Linked DNA regions of Lewinella sp. 4G2. The protein of the gene in region 1 interacts with the protein of each later gene in a pairwise test. Links are inferred from orthologs where the notes say so. Each region holds a gene or a part of one and is shown in the gene's direction. Other genes may lie near its edges.

Region 1 (3,181 bases):
CTCACCGAGTTGCAGCACCTTTACGAGGCGATTTGGGAAACGGAACTCGAGAAGCGGAATTTCCGCAAGAAGATCCTGGCTATGAACTTATTACGCGATCTTGGTCAAGTCCAGCAAAACGTAGCCCACCGCCCGGCTAAATTGTATGAGTTCGACGAAAGTCGTTACCGCGCCCTTGAAAAGTCTGGGTTCAACTTTGAAGTCAAAGAGAACCGGCGTTGATGCCTAACCTGTTGCATTGAAAAATCCCAGGCGCCAGGGCTTGTAGCGCGTAGGAATCAGCGTTACGTGAGGCCCCCGCAGGCCGGGCTCAAAAAAGAGTAGTCCAAAGTGGTAGGTATCCACCGAGGCCGTCACTTCGGGGAGTTTCTTCAATTCCGCCCAGGCGCTCTCCATACCCTCCGACCAGTGGATGTCGGCAATTACGAATACACTTTTGTCCGTCCGCGCCCGCAACAACTGGCGGACGTAATCAAGGGTAGCAGCGTACCGGTGGTCCCCATCAATGAATACCAGATCGTAAGGTGTAGCGGCGGTGGGCGGATTTTGCCGTAGCCAGTTACCGAATAACGCGCAGTGTGCCGCTGGCTGCACCCCGGCTCGCTGGAAAGTCTCCTGCGCCAAATTGGCTACCTCCGGGTTGCCTTCGACGGTAACTACCCTCGCCTGCGAATCAGGCTTGGCCAGGTACAGCGTACTAATACCAGCGTTCGTACCAAACTCCAGAATTCGTTCTGCCCTCAGCCACAATGCCAACCTAAATAGAAAGCGGCCGGATGATTCTCCAATTGCATTGGTCGCCACCAGCGACCGGGCCGACCGCTTCGTACGCCCCCTGGCAATGGTTTTACTAGGTGCTCCCTGGCTGAGAAGCTGGATGCTGCGCCTATCGTGGCGCCAAGACTGCCGAACCCGACTGATCTCCGTAAACGCGTGGTAGTACCGATCATCTCGGTAAACCTCATTGATGAAGGATACAATTTGGGGAGAATGCACGTCGTAGCGCGTGACGGCTGACCAGTACCAGCGGCAGCTGGAGACAATCCGAAAGAGCCAGTAAGAGACGGACGCGCGCATGGCCGGCAAAGGTAGCCCGTGCCCTGCGATCATTGACGTAATTCTTTGGTTTGAGGTAGGTAGACAACTTATTTTAAAACGGACTGACAATCCGGCACACCGCCGGTGGTGGTCTCACATTTGCAAACTTCTAAAAGCTAAATTTTATACCAAATGGGAAAGAAGAATACCAACAACGAGCCAATTGTAGATGAGGATCTCCTTAAAGATGCCGGCCTCGACCTCGACGGCCAGCAAGTAGCCGACCAGATTGAGGAGGAGATTGAGGATTTTCAAGAACCCGCAGCCTCCGCGAGTAACGATAACGTGATTGCCGGCCTCAACCAGCAGATTGCCGAGAAGGATGATCGCCACCTCCGCCTGTACGCCGAGTTTGAAAACTACAAGCGGCGCAGCCAGCGGGAGAAATTGGACCTGATGGAAACTGCCGGCCGCAAAACCATGCTGGCCCTGCTTCCCGTACTCGATGATTTTGACCGTGCTGTAAAGCAGGCAGAAAGTGACGAGGACACTAAAAAAGTGTGGGACAGCGGCGTTGGTCTGATTCACAAGAAATTGCTGAATTCACTATCCGGCCAGGGGCTGAAGCCAATGGAATCCAACGGCGAAGACTTCAATGCAGATCTGCACGAAGCCATCACCGAAATTCCTAGCCCGGAGATGTCCGGCAAGGTGGTCGATACCGTGGAACGCGGCTACACCCTCAACGGCAAAATTATTCGCCACGCCAAAGTGGTCGTCGGAAAATAAAGCTGGACGCTTTCACTGTTTACGCATCCCAATACTATAGGGGGCGATGATAAGACCTGCCTCCAATTTACGAGGCTAAAAATGACAAATGGCTAAGAGAGATTATTACGAAGTACTGGGCGTGGGTAAGAACGCCGACGCTAAAGAACTGAAGAAGGCCTACCGTAAACTGGCCATGAAATACCACCCCGACCGTAACCCGGACGATAAGGTGGCCGAAGATAAATTCAAGGAAGCCGCGGAAGCTTACGACGTCCTCGGCGACGAAGACAAAAAGAGCCGCTACGACCGCTTCGGCCACGCGGGCGTTGACCAGCAACAAGGCGGTTTCGGCGGCGGTGGGATGACGATGGACGACATCATGTCCCAGTTCGGCAATATGTTTGGCGGTGGTGCTGCTGGGGGCGACTTTTTTGGTGGCGGCGGCGCTCGTCGCCAGGCCCGTGGTGAGCGTGGGTCGAACCTCCGGATCAAAGTTTCCCTGACACTCGAGGAGATCGCCACTGGCGTGACCAAGCGGATCAAGGTGAAGCGTCAAAAGCAGTGTGACGTCTGTGACGGTTCGGGCGCCAAGGACTCTAGTAGCGTATCCAGCTGTACGACCTGTAATGGCGCCGGTGTCGTCCGTCAGGTACGGTCCACCTTCCTGGGCCAAATGGCCACGACGACTACTTGCCCCACCTGTTCGGGCACGGGTACGGTCATCAAAGCCAACTGTACCAACTGTAAAGGAGAGGGCCGCACTTACGATGAGGACACCATCGAAGTCAATATCCCCGCCGGCGTGGAAGAAGACATGCAGCTCAGCATGCGCGGTAAGGGTAACGCCGGGCGCCGCGGTGGCCCCGCCGGAGACCTACTCATTAATATCAAAGAGAAGCCACACGAATTCCTGCAGCGGGATGGCCAGAAATTGATCTACGACCTCTACCTCAATTTTGCTGATGCCGCGCTGGGCACCTCCGTTGAAGTACCCACCATCACCGGAAAGGTTAAGATCAAGGTACCGGCCGGCACGCAATCCGGAAAGATCTTCCGCCTCCGCGATAAAGGTCTGCCAGCCCTTCAGGGGTACGGCAAAGGGGATCAATTGATTCACGTCAATCTATGGACGCCCAAGAAGCTGAACAAGGATGAAACGGAACTGCTGGAGCGCATGCGCGATATGGACAACTTCAAACCGCAGCAGCAGAAAGGCGATAAAGGCTTCTTCGAGAGAATGAAGGAGTACTTCAACTAAACCACTAAGCGTTGAGGAGGGCAAGCACAGTGTGTTTGCCCTTTTTCCTTTTGATCCAAATGGTCCCACGATCCATGAAAACAGTCCTGCAATTTGCTAGCGCCGCGCTCTTAC
Region 2 (3,320 bases), 2.7 Mb from region 1 along the record:
TCCTGCTGCTAACCGCCTGCACCGCAAACGACACCACGCCGGAAACCGAAACACCGCCTATGCCTACCGTCCAGGAATTGACGCTAGCCGAGGCCAACCGCCTGGCCGATTTACCGCTGGAATGCCTGCAGCAACCACTGCCGTATAAATCTGGCGTGATCCTCGCTAAGGAGGAGGATTTGGCGATGCCGCGCACCCACCACCCGGCGTTTTACGGTTGCTTTGATTGGCATTCGGCCGTCCACGGGCACTGGTCGTTAGTGTACTTGCTAAAACGGTTCCCCGAGCTGGAACGAGGCGAAGAAGCCCGCCGCAAACTCGCCGAAAACCTGACGGCCGAGAACATCCGCCAGGAGATCGCCTACTTCTCGATGAACAAGGAAAGCGCCAGCTTCGAGCGGACCTACGGTTGGGCCTGGCTCCTCAAACTCCAGGAAGAACTGGACGCGTGGGACGACCCCGCCGCCACCGAACTCGCCACCAACTTGCGGCCGCTGACGGGGTATATTTCTCAGGCCTACCAAACCTACCTGCCGAAACTTTCCTACCCCATCCGTGTCGGCGAACACAGCAACACGGCCTTCGGGCTCAGCTTTGCGCACGACTACGCCACGAGCGCCGGCGACGCTGCCCTCCTCACCGCCATCGAAACGGCCGCGCGCCGCTTTTACCTGGAGGACGCCGGCTGCCCCATCGGCTGGGAACCTAGCGGGTACGACTTCCTCAGCCCCTGCCTGCAGGAACTCGACCTGATGCGCAAAGTGCTGCCCGATGCAGAGTTCACCCCGTGGGCCAAGGCCTTCCTGCCCGGCCTGTTCGACGGCACATTGAATTTGGAACCCGGTCGTGTAAAAGACCGCTCGGACGGCAAACTCGTCCACCTCGACGGACTGAATTTCAGTCGCGCCTGGTGCCTGTATTCGATCGATGATCCCTACGCTCAGCGCATCGCCAACACCCACCTCGCCTACTCGCTGGAGAAGATCACCGACGGCGATTACGCCGGCCAACATTGGCTGGCATCCTTCGCCCTGTACGCCTTCGAGCAACAACGCCGCGGCCAGTGAGCCTCGGTAAATACTTCGGCCCGAGTACACTTGTCGCCGCCGCCTTCATCGGTCCGGGCACGCTCACGGTGTGTACCCTCGCCGGCGTAGAAACGGGGTACGAACTCCTCTGGGTACTCGCATTTTCCATCGTTTGTACGATCATTTTGCAGGAGATGTCCGCCCGCCTCGGCCTGGCGACGCAACGGGGATTGGGCGAAGCGATCCGCAAAGAATTTCCCGGCGGCCCGTCGCGGTGGCTGGTGTTTTTTCTCGTCATTGGGGCCATTCTAGTGGGCAACGCGGCCTACGAGGCGGGGAATATTTCGGGGGGCAACCTGGGTCTGGAGCTCCTCGTCGGCGAAGCCGGCGCTTATCCCTGGCTCATCGGCGTGCCCTGCGCCCTGCTACTTTTCCTGGGTGGTTATCGCTGGGTGGAGCGGCTGTTGATTGGCCTGGTCGTCCTCATGAGCGCCTGCTTTTTACTGACGACTGTGTTGGTCCAGCCCGATTTCGGGGCCATCCTGGCCGGCTTCGTCCCGAGCTTTCCCAGTGGCGATCGGCTACTACTGCTGATGGCGGTGGTGGGTACGACGGTTGTGCCCTACAACCTCTTTCTCCACGCCTCCACGGTGAGTAAAAAACACGGCCCGGAGGCGTCCCTGCGCGATCTCCGCATCGAAAACGCGGTGGCCGTCACGCTCGGCGGTCTGATCTCGGTGCTGATCGTGATCACGGCGGCGGCGTCCTCGGCGGAGGTCGGGTCCGTCAAGAATGCCGCGGACCTCGCCGTGCAGCTCGAGCCGGCCTTCGGCAGTTCAGCGCGGGTGCTCATGGGCGTTGGTTTGCTGGCGGCGGGCCTGAGTTCGGCGCTCACGGCTCCCCTCGCGGCGGCCTACGCGGCCCGGGGTTTATTCGGCTGGCCGGCGGACGATCGCGACCCGCGTTTCCGGGCCGTCTGGGCGGTCATTTTGCTCATCGGTATCGGCGTGGCGACGAGTGGTTTGCGGCCGCTCGCCATCATCCGTTTTGCCCAGGTTACGAACGCGTTATTGCTCCCGGCCATCGCCGTTTACTTGTTGTATTTGGCCAATTCCCGGTCCGTGATGGGCCGCCACGTCAACTCCCGGCTGGCCAATATCCTCGGCGGTTTAGTCATTCTCGTCACGCTGGGTTTGGCCGCGCGCACCTTCGTTTTACTCCTCAACTAAGCCCCATGAAAGTTGCCCTCGCCCAAATTTCCCCAGTCTGGTTGAACCGGTTAGCGACGACCGAAAAGATCGTTCAGTACATCCACGCGGGCGCTGCCGCAGGTGCAAAGTTGGTGGTGTTCGGGGAAACGATATTGCCAGGATACCCCTTCTGGCTGGACGGGACGGGCGGCGCACGTTTCGACGATCCCGTACAGAAAGATATTTGGGCCCACTACGCCACCGAAGCTGTACAACTCGAACGCGGGGATCTGGACCCCATCACCGAAGCGTGTAAGGACAAAAAGGTAGCGACCGTCCTGGGGATCGTCGAGCGGCCCCTGGACCGCGGTGGCCAATCCCTCTACTGTTCCCTCGTGTACGTGGATGCGGCGGGGGAGATCCGCAACGTCCACCGTAAGTTGCAACCCACCTACGAAGAGCGCCTCGTCTGGGCTCCCGGCGACGGCCACGGCTTGCGGACCTTCCCCATCGAAGGTTTCCAACTCGGCGGATTGAACTGCTGGGAAAACTGGATGCCCCTCCCCCGCGCGGCGTTGTACGGGCAGGGGGAGACCCTCCACGTAGCCATCTGGCCGGGGAATACCCGTAATACGGAGATCCTTACCCGGTTCCTGGCGCGGGAAGGCCGCAGCTACTGCATCTCCGTTTCCGGATTAATGCGGCGCTCGGACGTGCCTCCGGATACCCCCCACTACCAATTGATCGCAGATAACTTACCGGATATGCCCGCCGACGGAGGCAGCTGCATCGCCAACCCAGACGGCTCCTGGTTACTGGAACCTCTGACCGGCGAGGAAGGCCTCCGCTACGCGGTGCTCGACCCCTTGGCCGTAGTCCGCGAACGCCAAAATTTCGACCCGAGTGGACACTACAGTCGGCCGGATGTTACGCGGTTGGTGGTTGATCGGAAACGGCAAGGGGTCGTGAAGTTTGAAGATTGAGTTTGCCATAACCCTCCCCCGGTAGTCTGACCTTTAGGTCAGACATTGAGCGCTGCTTTCTGCAATAGTTTCCATAAGAAATGAATTTTTTGCTTACTGATTTAACGTGACTTTTCACC

The links.
Region 2: the proteins of A3850_RS15500 (region 1) and A3850_RS05605 interact in binary tests that used the Escherichia coli proteins (3 or more experiments, as listed by UniProt). The link is inferred for Lewinella sp. 4G2 from one-to-one orthologs.

The regions. Positions count from the first base shown.
Region 1 is NZ_LVWJ02000014.1:3,782,730-3,785,910, reverse strand. The notes cover bases 168-3,028. They hold A3850_RS15500 (nucleotide exchange factor GrpE), read left to right. Parts: upstream 168-1,230; coding sequence 1,231-1,827; downstream 1,828-3,028. Other genes in these bases: dnaJ (molecular chaperone DnaJ), read left to right, coding at 1,916-3,028; A3850_RS15505 (O-methyltransferase), read right to left, coding at 226-1,077; A3850_RS15510 (NUDIX domain-containing protein), read left to right, coding at 168-222. In the rest of the region: more of A3850_RS15510, read left to right, coding at 1-167; more of dnaJ, read left to right, coding at 3,029-3,067; A3850_RS15490 (gliding motility lipoprotein GldH), read left to right, coding at 3,142-3,181. UniProt on the Escherichia coli protein: Participates actively in the response to hyperosmotic and heat shock by preventing the aggregation of stress-denatured proteins, in association with DnaK and GrpE. It is the nucleotide exchange factor for DnaK and may function as a thermosensor.
Region 2 is NZ_LVWJ02000014.1:1,044,836-1,048,155, reverse strand. The notes cover bases 161-3,160. They hold A3850_RS05605 (Nramp family divalent metal transporter), read left to right. Parts: upstream 161-1,063; coding sequence 1,064-2,257; downstream 2,258-3,160. Other genes in these bases: A3850_RS05600 (carbon-nitrogen hydrolase family protein), read left to right, coding at 2,263-3,160; A3850_RS05610 (DUF2891 domain-containing protein), read left to right, coding at 161-1,067. Outside these bases: more of A3850_RS05610, read left to right, coding at 1-160; more of A3850_RS05600, read left to right, coding at 3,161-3,201. UniProt on the Escherichia coli protein: H(+)-stimulated, divalent metal cation uptake system. Involved in manganese and iron uptake. Can also transport cadmium, cobalt, zinc and to a lesser extent nickel and copper. Involved in response to reactive oxygen.